2 regions of the Halomonas sp. DN3 genome follow, and region 2 is predicted to be linked to the other one. Evidence: riboswitches for the same ligand, from Rfam matches in the RefSeq annotation. Region 2 holds a riboswitch; the other holds the start of a gene.

Region 1 (8,870 bases), 220 kb from region 2:
CCACGGGAGCTGACCTCTGCCAGGCGGCCGGTCACGTAGGCATGGCTCGAGCCGTGGAAGCCGTAGCGACGGATGCCGTGTCGGCTGTAGAGCTCCTCGGGGATGGCATAGCGGTAGGCGTGGGGCGGCAGGGTCTGGTGGAAGGCGGTGTCGAACACCGCCACCTGAGGCAGCTCCTCGAACAGCCGACGAGTGGCGACGATACCGTCGAGGTTGGCCGGATTGTGCAGGGGGGCCAGGCTGATGGTCTGGCGAATGGTGCGCACCACGGCGTCGTCGAGCAGGGTGGCGGCGGTGAAGCGCTCACCGCCATGCACTACCCGGTGGCCGATGCCGATGGGCCGGTGGACTTCGAGGTGCTCGAGAATCGTCTTGAGCGCCAGGGCGTGGGTCGCGCGGGGAAGTGAGATCTCACGGGCGCTGCCGTGTTCGTCCGTCAGCTTGAGGCGAGCCTCGTGGCTGCCCAGGCGCTCGGCGATACCGGACAGTCGGGGCGCGTCGGGGGCCTGATCGATCAGCGCGAACTTGATCGAGGAGGAGCCGCAGTTGATCACCAGAATCGGGGCTTTCATGCCATCTCCAGAAAAGACGCCTTGGTGAGGCGAGAATGCGTGGGATGGCGGCGAATCTAGCACCGCCCCGGGGCGCGAATAATTGGCCTGGGGAGGTAGTCGAACGGCTTTGCTGGTGGATCTGACGAAGCCGTGATGAGCGTCAAGTGCATGAATCTTTGGATTAGACTTTTGTCTAACTTTGTGCGGCGGGACTGAGCTTGAGCGTACAAAACGTGCATCCCCGGGCGGTTGAACGCTGCCCGGGAATGCGCAGGGTAGTGGCTTGTCTCAGACCTCCTTGTCGAGACAGTCTGGTTCAGACCTCCCTGTTTAGACCTCCCTGTTCAGACCTCTCTGTTCAGACCTCCTTGTTCAAACCTCCTTGTTCAAACCTCCTTGTACAGCTCCGCGCCCTGCTCGCGGAAGGCCCGGGCGCGCTCCTCCATGCCGGCCATGACGGCGTCGCCGTCACCCTCAAGACCGTTGTCACGGGCGTAGTCGCGGACCTCCTGGCTGATCTTCATGGAGCAGAACTTGGGCCCGCACATGGAGCAGAAGTGGGCCACCTTGGCGGAGTCCTTGGGTAGCGTTTCGTCGTGATAGGCGCGGGCGGTGTCCGGGTCCAGGCCCAGGTTGAACTGGTCCTCCCAGCGAAACTCGAAGCGTGCCTTGGACAGGGCGTTGTCGCGGCGCTGGGCGCCGGGATGCCCCTTGGCCAGGTCGGCGGCATGGGCGGCGATCTTGTAGGTGATGATGCCGGTCTTGACATCGTCCTTGTCGGGCAGGCCCAGGTGCTCCTTGGGGGTGACGTAGCACAGCATGGCGCAGCCGTACCAGCCGATCATCGCCGCTCCGATGCCGGAGGTGATGTGGTCGTAGCCCGGGGCGATATCGGTCACCAGCGGCCCAAGGGTATAGAAGGGCGCCTCGTCGCAGTACTCGAGCTGCTTGTCCATGTTCTCCTTGACCAGGTGCATGGGCACGTGGCCAGGGCCTTCGATCATCACCTGGACGTCGTGCTTCCAGGCGATATGGGTCAGCTCGCCCAGGGTCTTGAGCTCCGCCATCTGGGCCTCGTCGTTGGCGTCGGCCACCGAGCCCGGGCGCAGGCCATCGCCCAGCGAGAAGGCCACGTCGTACTGCTTGCAGATCTCGCAGATGTCCTCGAAGTGGGTGTAGAGGAAGCTTTCCTGGTGATGGTAAAGGCACCACTTGGCCATGATCGAGCCGCCGCGAGAGACGATGCCGGTGACCCGGTTGGCGGTCAGAGGCACGTAACGCAGCAGCACGCCTGCGTGGATGGAGAAGTAGTCCACGCCCTGCTCGGCCTGTTCGATCAGGGTGTCGCGGAACACCTCCCAGGTGAGGTCCTCGGCCACGCCCTTGACCTTCTCCAGCGCCTGATAGAGCGGCACCGTGCCGATCGGTACCGGCGAGTTGCGGATGATCCACTCGCGGGTCTCGTGGATATTCGCTCCGGTGGATAGATCCATGATGGTATCGGCGCCCCAGCGGATGCCCCAGGTCATCTTTTCGACCTCTTGCTCGATGGAGGAGGTCACCGCCGAGTTGCCCAGGTTGCCATTGATCTTCACCAGGAAGTTGCGCCCGATGATCATCGGCTCGGCTTCCGGGTGATTGATGTTGGCGGGGATGATGGCGCGCCCGGCGGCAACTTCCTGGCGCACGAACTCGGGGGTGATCTCCTCTGGCAGACGGGCGCCGAAGCCCTGCCCGGGATGCTGGTGGCCGAGGATGCGCTCGACCTCGTCGCTGCCTCGATAGCCATCGGCCAGGGCCTGGCGACGCTGGTTCTCGCGGATGGCGATGAACTCCATCTCCGGGGTGATGATGCCGCGCCGAGCATAGTGCAGCTGGGTCACATTGCCGGCGCGGCCATCGGCGCCACGACGTGCGCGGCGCGGCGTTCGGGTCAATTCGAAACGCAGGGAGGCGAGTGTCGGGTCGTTGGCGCGCCGGCGACCGTAGTCCGAGGTCGGTCCATCGAGCCATTCGGTGTCGTCGCGCTCCTCGATCCAGGGCCGGCGCAACTCGGCAAGCCCGCGACGCAGGTCGACCTCGACCTGGGGATCGGTGTAGGGGCCGGAGGTGTCGTAGACCAGCAGCGGCGGGTTGGCTTCGTCGGCCCCGGAGGTGCGGGTCGCTGACAGCGAAATCTCGCGAAACGGTACCCGCAGGTCGTCGCGGGAGCCCTGTACATGGACCTTGCGAGAGCCCGGCAGCGGCGCAACCGCGGCCTTGTCGACCTGGGCGGTCTCGGCCAGGAAGTGCGCGCTATGGCGGGGCTTGTTTGCGGAAACGGGTTGATCGAGTGGCATTGGCTTGTCCTTCTCACGGCACTGGGTGCTGTCGTTGTTGTGGGCATGGCGCGAGGAAGGAAGGGGCGTCGTGGCCAGGGCCGTGAGCGCTTGATCCCTACGCTGGTCCTCACCGCGATGCCGTGGCATCGGGGTTACCCCCAGATCAGGTTCAACGGGTCCCATGCGTTGCATGATCTCAGCCGCCTCTTGCGGCCCCCCGTCAAGCGTGCTGCTGATTGTGTCAGTCGCTCAGGTCGAGTCCCATCTGCCAGAAGTCGATCTCGAGTCGTGTTGCGTCGGCGAAGATCCGTGACAGTCGCGTAAAGCGCTCGCCGGATACCTGGGCAAGCTGATCGTCGAGCCAGGCCTGCTCCTGGCGCGCAGCGGCCTGGAAGTCGTCGCTTTCGTACATGGCGATCCAGGCGTCGAAGGGGTTGTCGGCACCGCGCAGGGTGTCCGAGCGGGCGTTGAGGCTTCGTGCGATATCGGCGTAGCCGACCATGCAGGGGGCCAGCGCCACGTGCAGGTCCAGGAGGTCGCCGCGGCTGCCGGCGTCCAGCACGTAGCGGGTGTAGGCCAGGGTGGCGCGGGCTTCGGGCAGCTCACTGAGTTCGGCCTCGCTGATGCCCCAGTCGCGGCAGAAGGCGAGATGCAGGCCAAGTTCCACGTCGAGGATGGTCTTCATGCCGTCGAAGGCGCCGCGCAGCTCGTCGAGGCTGTGGCTCTTGTAGGCCGCCAGGGCGTAGGCCCGGGAGAACTGCAGCAGAAACAGATAGTCCTGCTTGAGGTAGTGACGGAAGCTGGCGTCGGCCAGTTCACCACGGCCAAGGGCGAGCACGAAGTCGTGTTCGATATAGGCGTGCCAGTCATCGCGGCAGGCGTCGACAAGATCGGTAAAGCGGTAGCCCATGTTGCCTCCGGTTGGTGCGGATCCGGAGGGCGGCGGCAAGGGACACGGCGACGAGAAAGGAGGGAGGTGCGCGCGCAGGGGCTGGCACCACCGCCTGATTCCCTACGCCGGTTCAAGGTGTGAAGCCACACCGCACCCGGATCAGGTTCCACGGGATCGGCGCTGGCGGCCGGCGATACATCACGCTGGCCCTGCGCCATCTCAGCCGGATTCACCGGCACCCCGTCAAGCGAGTCTGGATCGAGTCTAGCACGGCTTGCCGGGGTGTCCACCACGGTGAAGCCGGGCGGGATCCGGCTCAGTCGATGGACTTCTCGCCGGAGACATCCGGCGCCGAGTCCGTGCCGTGCTCGCGAAACGACTGCACCGGCATCTCGCGGGGGATTTCCCGTGGCGGCTCGGCCGGGGTCGCCGGGGGCGGTGGTGCCTCGGCGACGCGAAGCTCGCCCACCACCGCCGGGGGGCGGGTCTCGCTCGGGACCAGCAACAGGCCGGCGCGCCTCAGGGCCCGGCCGATGGTCAGGCTGGAGCTCCAGCGGACCAGCGGGGCGGCCATCACCAGGCCGAGCCACACCGGCGTCAGCCAGATGAAGAAGCTCGGGGTGAAGGCCCAGGTCACCAGCGCCCACAAGGCGCCGATCAGTGACCACAGCCAGGTGTGGCGAAAGGCTTCCTTCCAGGGCAGGGCGCGGCCCTCGCGGGACTGTGGATCCCAGGCCACGGTGCGGCCGCTCAGTACCTGAATCACGAAACGACTGTGGAACACCATCATCAAGGGCGCGATGAGCATGGCAAACAGCGTCTCGAGCAGCATGCTGGCGACGAGCCGGGCACGCCCGCCGTAGGCCTGCGGGTTCTGGATCAGTCCCAGCACCAGCCCCAGTACCTTGGGCATCAGCAGCATGCCCAGGGTGCCGATCAGCAGCGGCATGATCAGGTTGGGCGGGGCGATCGGCCAGTCGGGAAACAGCTGGGAGCTCGAGGTGAAGAAGTTGGTCGGCACCAGTGCCCGGATCAGGGCGTCGATGGTGCTGATCACCAGGATCGCCAGCCACACCAGCGATGACAGGTAGGCGAGGGCACCGAAGAAGAAGTGCAGCCGGCTTAGCACGTGCAGTCCGCGTCCGCCGAGCAGGCGCATATGCTGCAGGTTGCCCTGGACCCAGCGGCGGTCGCGCTTGGCGTAGTCGAGGATATGACTCGGCATCTCCTCGAAGCTGCCGCCCAGGTCGGTGCGCATGCGCACCTGCCAGCCGGCGCGGCGCAGCAGGGCCGCCTCGACGAAGTCGTGGCTCAGGATATCGCCTCCCAGCGGCGGCTTGCCGGGCAGCTCCGGCAGGCCACAGGCATCGGTGAAGGCGTCCACTCGAATGATGGCGTTGTGGCCGAAGTAGTTGGCCGCGGTGGCGTGCCAGAAGCTCAGACCGCTGGCCAGCATCGGCGAGTAGAGCGCGGCAGCGAACTGGTTGGCGCGGCCGAACAGGCTGTCCTGGCGCACCGGAATCGGCACCGTCTGCAACAGGCCAAGGCGCGGGTTGGCCATCATCTCGTCGATCAGCTCGATGACGGTCGTGCCGCTCATCAGGCTGTCGGCATCGATCACCAGCATGTAGTCGTAGTGGCTGCCCCAGCGGGTGCAGAAGTCGCCCAGATTGCCGGCCTTGCGCCCGACGTTGCTGTCACGGTGGCGGTAGTGCAGTTGGCAGTGGCCTTCCAGGCGCTTCTGCAGCTCGGCCATAGCGGCCTTTTCCTCGGCCACTACCTCGTCGTCGGTGCTGTCGCTGAGCACGAAGGCTTCCACCTCGATGCCTTCCGGCAGTCCGTCCAGATCCTTGCAGGTGGCCTCGAGTCCGGCGGCGACACGCAGCACGTCCTCGTTGTGGATCGGCATCACCAGGGCGGTGCGGGAGCGGGAGCCTTCGGGTCGCATGGGATAGGAATGGCGCGGCTTCAGGCTCAGCGGGTCACGCCCGGTCAGGTTGAGAACGAAGCCGATCAGCGCGCTCCAGAAGGCCATGGTGATCCAGCCGAAGGTGATCGCGAACAGGCCGATGATCGCCATCTCGAGCGGACTGATGCCCTCCACGTAGAGGATCCGGAACATGGTCCAGACCCCCAGCGCCGTGGTGGCGGCAATGGCCAGGCCGACGCCAAGACGTCGCAGGCGTGGCCAGGGTACCTCGGGAGTATGGGCGTTCATCAGGGGCTCCAGATGCTGTTCCAGGTTTCGCTCAGGCGCTCGCCACGAAGCATGAGGGTCAGGCGGATATCAGCGGGCTGGTCGCCGTCGGGCAGCAGCGTGAAGCTGGCGCGCCAGGTGTCGTCGTCGGGCAGCGGTGTGACCTTGGCCTCGGCGGTCTCGCCACTGGAGGTGGTCAGGGTCATCTCGACCGGCTGGCTGGGGTCCAGTCCCTCGAGCTCACCGCCGCGAAAGTCGATGATGAACTGACGCAGGCGCTCGTCGGGGGGATCACTCTGTCCCGGCACCCCGCCCCAGCCCTGGCGCGAACGCACCACACGTGCCAGCGGTTCGGCCGTGGGGGTGTCGCCGAAGGTCCATGTGCGATAGCGATAGGTACGGGAGTCGCCGGCCATCAGCGGGGTGGCGGGCACCCAGTAGGCGGTGATGTTGTCGTGGGCCTCGCTGTCGGTGGGAATCTCCACCAGCTCCACATGGCCTTCGCCCCACTCGCCCTGGGGTTCGACCCACTGACTGGGGCGACGCTCGTAGCGGGCCTCCATGTCCAGGTAGGCGTTGAAGTGCTGGGGGCGCTGGACCAGGCCATAGCCCTTGGGCGAGGTGTCCTGCAGCCCGGAAATCTGGAGGCTTTCGGGGTTTTCCAGCACGCGCCAGGTCCACTCGCCGGTGCTGGTGGCCATCAGCAGGCCGCTGGAGTCATGCACTCGGATGCGGTAGTCGTCCTCCTGACGGCGATCCATCTCGCCATGCAGGAACATGCTGGTCAGCGGTGCGACGCCGAGCTTCTCGACGTCTTCCCTGGCAAACAGGCGAGCCTCGGTGTCGATCTGGGTGCGCTTGCCCGGGGTGATGTCGAAGCGGTAGGCGCCGGCCAGAGACGGGCTGTCCAGCAGCGCCAGCACCGTCATGTGGGTATCGCCGGGCTGTGGCTTGACCAGCCAGTATTCGCGAAAGGCGGGAAACTCCTCGCCCTGAGGCAGGGCGGTGTCGATGGCCAGGCCTCGGGCCGACAGGCCGTAGCCCTGATCTCGTCCGACCAGGCGGAAGTAGGACGCGCCCAGGAATACCGCAAACTCATCCTTGTAGTCGGCGCGGTTGAGCGGGTAGTGCAGGCGAAAGCCGGCATAGCCGAGCCCACTCAGATCGAGCTCGGCGAGGTCGGCGGCATCGTCGTCGTAGCGAAAGCGCTCAGATTCGAAGGGCAGCGAGCGTACCTCGCCATCCTCCAGCAGGTGGATATCTACCGGCTGGTCATACAGAAAGCCCGGGTGGAAGAGCTCCACCTCGAAGTCGCCGTCATCCTTCCACAGCGCCCGCTCATCGCGGTAGCGAATCTGCCGGTAGCGATCGTAGTCCATCTCGCTGAGGGCTTCGGGCAACTCGGCCGAGGCCTCTTCATAGGGGGACGCGGCCATTTCCTTGGCCCGGTTCGTGACCTGTTCGAACAGCGCGCCGGTCTCGACGGCCATGGCCGGCGTCGCCAGGGCAACGCTGGTGATGACGCCGACGAAGGCGAGCGCCAGGTTGCGCGAGCCAGGTCGCCGGTGTGCAAGGGTGTGTCGTTCTCGAGATATTGCCGTGTCCAAGTGCGCTCTCCTTGCGAGCGGACGAACGCCCGGTGGCTCGGGTTCGCCCGCTGGGGGTGTAGGGGATCCTTCTGCCGTTCACATCGATGGCATGTTCTATGCGACTTTCTATGCCACTTTCTATGCCAGATCGAGCCAGCCTTTAATCTAGCCTATTGGCCGAGACAAAAGTTGCAATAGATGTCATCGGAGTGCATTTGAGGATTTGTGCCAGTTCGGGTTCCGTGTCGCCGAAGGGAGACGGTATTGGGGCGGGCAGGTTACTGAGCGGTAACGTTCAGGTGGCCAAGAGGGAGCGACTGGGAGTCCAGGAAGGGAGGTTGCATGTTTGGGGGAAGAGTCTTGCCGCGCCTACCAGAGCCAGCTGGATGGTCTGGGCGGCGGCAGGCGCTGGTGCAGGGCACGCCAGCCGACGATGCAGCGGATCACGAACCAGGCGGTGACCAGCAGCGGGGGTAGCGCCAGGCCGATGATCAGCACCGACAGTACCACCGCGGCGACCATGTAGAGCAGGCCGATCCAGAAGGTGCTGATCAGAAACTGGTAGTGGGCGCGCAGCCAGGGGGCGGCGTCGGTGCGATAGACGTAAGCGACGACCAGCGCGATCAACAGTGTCACGAATCCGCTCACCAGCCCTGCCAGGTAGAGCAGATAGAGGACGTGGCCGACGCGGGTCTCCGGCGGCGGTGACACTGACGCTGTGGTCACTTCATGTTCCTCGAGCTGTAAAGCCGATAACGGCGGAAGTCGGGGTCGCCACGCTCTTCTTCCAGGGTCTTGGTGTAGCGCTTGTACTCCCACTGGTACTGGGCCGGGTCCAGTGCGATCACCGCCTCGATGCTGGCATTGACCCCGCTGCAGGAGATGGTCTCGTCTTTATCGTAGACGCGCTCGTCGGCGGCCAGGAAGTACAGCGCGAAGCCCCGCCCGGGTCGGCGCAGGGCGACGCCGGTCACGACTCTTGCGTTGGTGCGCGACACCAGCTTGGGCAGCAGGGTGGCGGTGTAGGCGGGGCGCTTGAAGAAGGGCGCGAACACGCCGCTGCCCCAGCTGGGTTCCTGGTCGGGCAGGATGCCGACGGCCTCGGATCGCTTGAGCGCCTTGAGCAGCGCCGCCACGCCCCTTGGATTGGTCGGCACCAGGCTGGCGCCGCAGCGCTCGCGCCCGGCGCGAATGATCGGGTCCAACGGTGCCAGCTTGGGCGGTTCGTACATGGCGGTGAAGGGGAAGTGGCTCGACAGCCAGAAGTTCAGCACCTCCCAGTTGCCGAAGTGAGGCGCCAGGATGATCACGCCCTGG
Region 2 (8,870 bases):
TCCGGCACCGGGCAGGCGTCACACCCTATACGTCCGCTTGCGCGTTTGCAGAGTGCTGTGTTTTTAATAAACAGTTGCAGCCACCTGGTATCTTCGACCGCGTCAGGCTCCGGTCGCGAGGACCTTCACCCTAATGCGGCGTGCCTTCTCCCGAAGTTACGGCACCATTTTGCCTAGTTCCTTCACCCGAGTTCTCTCAAGCGCCTTGGTATTCTCTACCTGACCACCTGTGTCGGTTTGGGGTACGGTCTCACAGTATCTGAAGCTTAGAGGCTTTTCCTGGAAGCGTGGCATCGATGACTTCCTGACCGTAGTCAGTTCGTCTCGCCTCTCGGCCTTAAGGATCCGGATTTACCTGAATCCTCAGCCTACCGGCTTTCACCAGGACAACCAACGCCTGGCTCACCTAGCCTTCTTCGTCCCCCCATCGCAATACTGTGAGGTACGGGAATATTGACCCGTTTCCCATCGACTACGCCTTTCGGCCTCGCCTTAGGGGCCGACTCACTCTGCTCCGATTAGCGTCGAACAGAAACCCTTGGTCTTCCGGCGGGGGAGTTTTTCACTCCCCTTGTCGTTACTCATGTCAGCATTCGCACTCGTGATACCTCCAGCATGCTTCTCAACACACCTTCATCGGCTTACACGACGCTCCTCTACCGCTCGCCATTCGGCGAACCCGTAGCTTCGGTACCTGGTTTGAGCCCCGTTACATCTTCCGCGCAGGCCGACTCGACTAGTGAGCTATTACGCTTTCTTTAAAGGATGGCTGCTTCTAAGCCAACCTCCTAGCTGTCTAAGCCTTCCCACATCGTTTCCCACTTAACCAGGATTTCGGGACCTTAGCTGACGGTCTGGGTTGTTTCCCTTTTCACAACGGACGTTAGCACCCGCTGTGTGTCTCCCACGCTTGCACTCACCGGTATTCGGAGTTTGCCTCGGGTTGGTAAGTCGGGATGACCCCCTAGCCGAAACAGTGCTCTACCCCCGGCGGTGATACGTGAGGCGCTACCTAAATAGCTTTCGAGGAGAACCAGCTATCTCCGGGCTTGATTAGCCTTTCACTCCGATCCACAAGTCATCCAAATCTTTTTCAACAGATCCTGGTTCGGTCCTCCAGTTGATGTTACTCAACCTTCAACCTGCTCATGGATAGATCGCCCGGTTTCGGGTCTATTTCCAGCGACTGGTCGCCCAGTTAAGACTCGATTTCTCTACGCCTCCCCTATACGGTTAAGCTCGCCACTGAAAATAAGTCGCTGACCCATTATACAAAAGGTACGCGGTCACCAAACAAGTTGGCTCCCACTGCTTGTACGCATACGGTTTCAGGATCTATTTCACTCCCCTCTCCGGGGTTCTTTTCGCCTTTCCCTCACGGTACTGGTTCACTATCGGTCAGTCAGGAGTATTTAGCCTTGGAGGATGGTCCCCCCGTCTTCAGTCAAGGTTTCACGTGCCTCGACCTACTCGATTTCACAACACTCAGGTTTCGGTTACGGGGCTATCACCCACTATGGCCAGATTTCCCAATCTGTTCACCTACCAGTTGTGTTGCTTAAGGGCTGGTCCCCGTTCGCTCGCCGCTACTAGGGGAATCTCGGTTGATTTCTTTTCCTCGGGGTACTTAGATGTTTCAGTTCCCCCGGTTCGCCTCTCATGTCTATATATTCAACATGAGATACCCAAGTTACCTTGGGTGGGTTTCCCCATTCAGAGATGTCCGGGTCGCAGGTCGTTTGCCACCTCGCCGAACCTTATCGCAGGCTTCCACGTCTTTCATCGCCTCTGACTGCCTAGGCATCCACCGTATGCGCTTCATCGCTTGACCATATAACCCCAAAGGGTCTGTCAATCGATGATGTCACGACAATTGCCAGATACGCTTGAAACGTATCTTACTTTGTCAGCATGATATACATTGTTAAAGAGCATTAGAGCACAAAACTCTAAGCTGGCGGCTTGTGGCTTGCTAATGAAGCACAAACGTCCAACTTAAAGTTCCGTTAACCGCTCTATCGATCAGGTAATTCATTGTGAGCACTTACCGACAGTCAGATGACGTGTCGTTTAAGGAGGTGATCCAGCCGCAGGTTCCCCTACGGCTACCTTGTTACGACTTCACCCCAGTCATGAACCACACCGTGGTGATCGCCCTCCGAAGTTAGGCTAACCACTTCTGGTGCAGTCCACTCCCATGGTGTGACGGGCGGTGTGTACAAGGCCCGGGAACGTATTCACCGTGACATTCTGATTCACGATTACTAGCGATTCCGACTTCACGGAGTCGAGTTGCAGACTCCGATCCGGACTGAGACCGGCTTTATGGGATTAGCTCCACCTCGCGGATTCGCAACCCATTGTACCGGCCATTGTAGCACGTGTGTAGCCCTACCCGTAAGGGCCATGATGACTTGACGTCGTCCCCACCTTCCTCCGGTTTGTCACCGGCAGTCTCCCTAGAGTTCCCGACCGAATCGCTGGCAAATAGGGACAAGGGTTGCGCTCGTTACGGGACTTAACCCAACATTTCACAACACGAGCTGACGACAGCCATGCAGCACCTGTCTGAGAGCTCCCGAAGGCACCAATCCATCTCTGGAAAGTTCTCTCGATGTCAAGGGTAGGTAAGGTTCTTCGCGTTGCATCGAATTAAACCACATGCTCCACCGCTTGTGCGGGCCCCCGTCAATTCATTTGAGTTTTAACCTTGCGGCCGTACTCCCCAGGCGGTCGACTTATCGCGTTAACTGCGCCACAAAGCTCTCAAGGAGCCCAACGGCTAGTCGACATCGTTTACGGCGTGGACTACCAGGGTATCTAATCCTGTTTGCTACCCACGCTTTCGCACCTCAGCGTCAGTGTCAGTCCAGAAGGCCGCCTTCGCCACTGGTATTCCTCCCGATCTCTACGCATTTCACCGCTACACCGGGAATTCTACCTTCCTCTCCTGCACTCTAGCCTGACAGTTCCGGATGCCGTTCCCAGGTTGAGCCCGGGGCTTTCACAACCGGCTTATCAAGCCGCCTACGCGCGCTTTACGCCCAGTAATTCCGATTAACGCTCGCACCCTCCGTATTACCGCGGCTGCTGGCACGGAGTTAGCCGGTGCTTCTTCTGTGAGTGATGTCCTCCCTCGAGGGTATTAACCTCAAGGCTTTCTTCCTCACTGAAAGTGCTTTACAACCCGAAGGCCTTCTTCACACACGCGGCATGGCTGGATCAGGCTTTCGCCCATTGTCCAATATTCCCCACTGCTGCCTCCCGTAGGAGTTCGGGCCGTGTCTCAGTCCCGATGTGGCTGATCATCCTCTCAGACCAGCTACGGATCGCAGCCTTGGTGAGCCGTTACCTCACCAACTAGCTAATCCGACATAGGCTCATCCGATAGCGCAAGGTCCGAAGATCCCCTGCTTTCCCCCGTAGGGCGTATGCGGTATTAGCCTGGGTTTCCCCAGGTTATCCCCCACTACCGGGCAGATTCCTATGCATTACTCACCCGTCCGCCGCTCGACGCCTCCTAGCAAGCTAGGATCGTTTCCGCTCGACTTGCATGTGTTAGGCCTGCCGCCAGCGTTCAATCTGAGCCATGATCAAACTCTTCAGTTTAAAGTCTGATAGTCCGTTAAGCGGACCAAACTTGGCTCAAGGTTCAAACGTCTCGTTTGACGAGTCGCTTGCCTTGATATTTCAGTGACAGTGTCACTGACTCATCGGCAAGCGCCCACATGAATTACCTGATCAATTTTTAAAGAGCTTGCCCTCGGCCAAACCGGCCGGAAGAGCGTCTCGCTTTGCAGCGCCGCAGCCCCGAATCTTTAACCCGAGCCCTTATCACAGCGCCTTGCGAGGAAGGCGTATTCTACAGAATCGAAGCGTTCCGTCAAGGCTTTCTTTTTTCGCCGTGCAAGCGATGCCTGCAGGACTCAAGAAAGCGAAGCGAGCCTGACGCGCATCCTGCGATGCCGTCTTGGCGACTCCGATCGAGTGGCGAGCATTCTACCGATTTCTCGTTGCCCGTCAAGTGGAGAATTTTTTCAAAGACTTGAAAAAGCCTTTTCAAAACAATCACTTTTACCACCCTCTACCGCCTGTGACGTTTGCTCGTCGCCGGCAGCGGATGCGTACTTTACGGATCGGGGCCGGGCTTGGCAAGCACTTCGTGTAAAAAAATTTCACGCCACCGTCATCTGAATGACATCAGCCACACTGCGAGATTCTTCTCGATTCCGCAGGTGCAGGATTCAGCATGTCGAACAGCGGCTACCAAGCTTCTCTTGCAATCTCTCGAGGCCATCCTCGATCCGCCCGCCGTGGCATTCACTTCAGCACCGCACCGCCTTGCTCAGTAGAGGTCTCTTTTAATGTTTCAGCGACTAGACGCGGGAGGCCTCTTGCGACGACTCTCCGTCCGTCGCGGCGCACACGCGGTTGCGACCACTGCGCTTGGCGCTGTACAGGCGCCGGTCGGCGCGCTCGAACAGCGGTGCAAACCCCTCCCCCTTGCGATACTGGCTGACGCCGATGCTGATGGTGATGCGAATCGTCTGTCCATCCGACAGGCGGATTTCGCCCCCTTCCACCGCACGGCGCACCCGCTCGGCCGCCTTGATCGCCTCGGGCAAGGCGGTGCGCCGCATGACCACCACGAATTCCTCGCCGCCGGTGCGCGCCACCAGATCGCCATCACGCAGGCAGTTGGCTACTGTTTGCGCCAGCCAGGTGAGCACCTGGTCACCGGCCGAATGACCGAAACCATCATTGACCTGCTTGAAGAAGTCGATATCGACCGCGGCCAGCGAGAACACCATCCCGCCACTGTCGCATTCCTCGATCAGGCGGGTGACGTGGCGATCCAGCTGGCTTCGATTGGGGAGTCCGGTCAAGGCATCGGTCATCGCCTGGTCTTCCAGTTGATCACGTTCGAGGCGAATACGCTCGACCTCCATCTCGTTGGAAATGACACGTTCGACGGCCCCGACCAGTAGTCGGACCAACTCGATATCGACCTCGCTGAAGGCGTGCCGCCGCGCCGACGGACTGGAGAAGTTCAGGGTTCCCCAGACCTTGCCCTGGATCCGCAGCGGTGCACCGATATAGGTTTCCAGCTGAAAGTTCTCGTAGCAGGGGTGGCCCTTGACTCGCTCGTCCTGCCTGGCGCGGTGGGTATGGAAGACGTCATCGGCGTCGAGGGACAGCCGACAGTAGGTGTCACCCAGTGCAAAGCTGTCGCCGGAGGCGACTGGCGCATTATCCGAGGCCGCCCAGCGAACCGTGTAACACTCCCCCTCGACCTGACTGACCAGCGCGATATCCAGCCTCAGGTAGCTCAAGGCGTCACGCAGCAGCATGTCGACGATCTCTGATACTCCGATATCGGTGCGATTTACCCCGGTATGGACATCCCGTAACAGCTGGATCATCGAGCGATACTCGGAGACGTCCTGGATGATGGCGTAGAAGCCCATCACCTCATCTTCCACCAGGTCCGGCAGATAGTGGACCTTGAAGTAGATCTGGCGACCGTCCTGGAGCACCAGGGAATCCTCGTAGCTGACCTCCTGCCCCGCCAGCGCCAGATCGAAACGTGGCCGGATCTTGGCGTAGGAGTCTGCATCAAGCACCGAAGACACCGGCTGCCCCATCAGCGCCTCGGCAGGCTGGCCGATGAAGTCGAGGTAGGCACGATTGTTGAAACGGAAGCAGAAGTCGCGGTCGACGTAGGCCACCATCACCGGCAGGTGGTCGGCCATCCGCGCGATGACACCGCGGCTTGCCTTCTGCCGAGCCGACAGTCGCAGCACCAGCCCACCATCGGCCAGGCGACAGCAGCTACCATCGCCCAGTTCCAGCGGCATCGAAGGCTTGGCAGCGTGAGCGACACCCCGGGAGACCCAGGCTTCGGCGACCCTGGCGACCTCGCCAGGCAGCTCTGCCAGCCCCCGCCCGATCCAGACCTCTCCAGGCTCGCCCAGCACGCGCACGGCATCACCGACCACGTCGTGCACCTGCAACTCCGGCGTCAGGCGTACCAGCACCGTTCCGGACGACACCAATGCCTCTTCCACCCAGGCAAAACGCTCCATGAGGACAACTCCTTGCGTAAGCCCTGCCCTGGACCGGCAGCAGGTCAATACCCTGGCGGCTCGCGTGCCGTCTTCTCTAGCCTATGAAAAGATGCTTATAGATGCCGGATTATTTCGCTTGCCCGCTTCCACGTTATGCTGGCGTCGCCGACACCGCCGCGGGAGCTGCCCATGAACCACCAGGACCTTGTCGCCATCGAACACGCCCTGACGCTGGCCAATCGCGGGGATACCAGCTGGCTTTGCACGCGTCTGGACACCCCTGCTCCCGCCTTCCCCCACCTGAGCGTCACCAGCGATGCCGATGGCCCCGGGTACGCCGGACAGCCCATCTTGCTGTCCCAGGCGCGGGACGGCGGCGCCTGCCTGGTCAATATCGACAACAACGCTAACGATGGCACCCCCTGCCTGGTCGAGCGCCTGTCACCGAGCAGCGAGACCCTGGTGCACCTGGAGGTCATCCATGCAACGCTCGCCGGCCAGCCATCGCTGATTCGCCGCGTCAGCCTGGGCAGCACGTCCATGAACCTGCAGCGACCCACGCCAACCAGTCCGCTGGTCCAGATCGGCGACGACGTCGTCGAGGTGCTGATCCAGCCGGCCTTGCGTCTGGTGCTGACCGGCCACGCCCCGGTCAATGCCGACTTGGCGCGCCAGGGACAACGGCTCGGCTTCGAGGTCATCCTGTGCGCCCCAGACCACCCCGACACGCATCACTCGACAGCGCCCCTGCCGGCAGGCGTCGAGTTCCAGCGCGCTCCCGCGGCCCCCTTCCTGCGCGGCGGCGGCGGGCACCGACGCACCCTGGTGATGGACGCCACCGACGCCTCGACCATTGTGCGAGCGAGCCGCGAGGCCTGCTGTCATGGCTATCTGGCGATGGCTGACATCGATCCAAGCCGAGCGGCAAACTGGCTTTACGATGGCTGGCACAGCCTGCGCACCTCGCCCACCGTCTGACGCCCCGTCGCTGCGGCCAAAGCGCCAATTGACAGCCATCGGAGGCGGTCCTACGCTGTGCGCATTCCTGGGGGAGCCTGACGGCTGAGATTCCGCATCACGCGGTAACCCTTTGAACCTGATCCGGGTCATGCCGGCGAAGGGAAGGATGGTTGCGTTATCTCCTCTTTCTTCCTGTCCGCCGCTCGTCCCCCCTGTCCACCGGTCCCTGCGGACAACGACAAGAAAGAGGTCTTCTTTCGATGATGCTCGATCCCACCTGGACGGCGCTGTGGCTTCTGCTGTGCGCCGCCATCTTTGCCATCCCCGGCCTGATCTATGCCCGACGTCGTCAGGGCGGCCTGGATGACTACATCTCGGCTCGCAACAGCCAGAACACCCGCGCCACGGTGTTGACCCTGGTGGCCACCACCCTGGGCACCTGGATCCTGTTCGGCCCCGCCCAGGCGGCCACCTGGGGCGGCATCGGCGCGGTACTGGGCTATGCGCTGGGTTCCATGGTCCCGCGCCTGGTGATGATCCCGCTGGGACGACGCATGCGTGAGCTGATCCCCGAAGGCCACGGCCTCACCGAGTTCGTGATCCATCGCTACGGGCGCACCATGTACGCCTTCACCCTGACGATCATGCTGTTCTATCTGTTCATCTCGCTGGCGGCAGGCCTCACCGCGATCGCCCATATGGTCACCCTGCTGGCGCCGATCCCACTGTGGCTGACCGCCTGCGTGGTGATGATCGCGACCCTGCTCTACACCTTCTACGGCGGCCTGCGCACCACCATCTTCACCGACAAGGTACAGATGCTGGTGATCCTGCCGTTGCTGGCGCTGCTGCTGGTGTTCGGCTGGCAGGCCGCCGGCGGCGTCGCGCCGACGCTCGAGGGCCTGCAGGAACGTGCGCCCCAGTTGCTGGATGTCACCGATGCCGGTGGCCTGCGTGCCGGTCTGACGTTCTTTATCGCGGTGATGCTGACCGGCCTGTTCTACCAGGGCACCTGGCAGCGCATCTACGCCGCCCGGGACAGCAAGGTGCTGCGGCGGGGCTTCTGGATCGCAGGGCTGTTCAACTTTCCGGTGATCGTGCTGATGGGCCTGTTCGGCCTGGCCTTCGTCGGCCTCGGGCTCGAGGGAGACGGTTCGGTGGCGCTGTTCAGCGTGCTGCTGTCCGAGGTGCCGCTGTGGTTCGCCCTGGCCTTGATTCCGCTGGGTCTGGCCCTGGTGATGAGCAGCGCCGACACTACCGTCAACGCCACCTCCAGCATCATCGCCGTCGACATGCACCGGCTGCTGCCCCAGGCCAGCGAAGCCACCCTGATGCGCCTGGCACGCTGGCTGATCGTCGCCGCAGCGGTGCCGGTGACCTGGGTGGCGGCCCAGGGCTACAGCGTGCTCTATCTGTTCCTGCTGGCGGACCTGCTGTGCTCGGCGGCGGCCTTCCCAGTGTTTTTCGGTCTGTTCAATCGCCGCTACGACGGGCGCAACGCGGTCCTCAGCACCGCTGCGGGCCTGGTCGCCGGGCTGGCGATGTTCCCGTCCCCCAGCGGCGGTACCGCCACCCTGCTGGAATCCTTCCTGCTGGCGGCCTTCGTGCCGGTGCTGGTCTCGCTGGTGCTGATGAAGCTGCTGCCATCCCGCCAGGACTATGACTTCACCCGCATGGGCAGTCTGGTGCGGCGTTTCCAGAGCTGACACCGCCACGCTGACAGCCTGGCAAGGCGTGATAAAAAACAGCGGGACGTGCTGACGCGTCCCGCTGTTGTCGTTTCAAGGCCTGGCGATCAGGGGCCCTGGCAGTTCCGGCTCATCAGCGACCAGGCCGCGCCAG

What was found. Region 2 has a riboswitch for thiamine pyrophosphate ahead of NKF27_RS06930 (sodium:solute symporter family protein). Riboswitches for the same ligand answer to the same signal wherever they lie in the genome.
Region 1: it holds a riboswitch for thiamine pyrophosphate, as region 2 does, so the genes downstream of both, thiC (phosphomethylpyrimidine synthase ThiC) here and NKF27_RS06930 (sodium:solute symporter family protein) in region 2, are expected to answer to the same signal.

What each region holds. Positions count from the first base shown of each region.
Region 1 covers NZ_CP099965.1:1,338,381-1,347,250, forward strand. Annotated here, with positions in the region: gene NKF27_RS05895 (acetate/propionate family kinase) at 1-572, opposite strand, end outside; gene thiC (phosphomethylpyrimidine synthase ThiC) at 941-2,893, opposite strand; TPP riboswitch at 2,971-3,105, opposite strand; gene tenA (thiaminase II) at 3,117-3,785, opposite strand; TPP riboswitch at 3,867-4,020, opposite strand; gene mdoH (glucans biosynthesis glucosyltransferase MdoH) at 4,084-5,985, opposite strand; gene NKF27_RS05915 (glucan biosynthesis protein) at 5,985-7,571, opposite strand; gene NKF27_RS05920 (hypothetical protein) at 7,923-8,279, opposite strand; gene NKF27_RS05925 (lysophospholipid acyltransferase family protein) at 8,276-8,870, opposite strand, start outside.
Region 2 covers NZ_CP099965.1:1,559,481-1,568,350, reverse strand. Annotated here, with positions in the region: rRNA gene NKF27_RS06950 (23S ribosomal RNA) at 1-1,831, opposite strand, end outside; rRNA gene NKF27_RS06945 (16S ribosomal RNA) at 2,072-3,609, opposite strand; gene NKF27_RS06940 (diguanylate cyclase) at 4,377-6,086, opposite strand; gene NKF27_RS06935 (hypothetical protein) at 6,258-7,046, shown strand; TPP riboswitch at 7,106-7,208, shown strand; gene NKF27_RS06930 (sodium:solute symporter family protein) at 7,289-8,734, shown strand; gene NKF27_RS06925 (LLM class flavin-dependent oxidoreductase) at 8,850-8,870, opposite strand, start outside.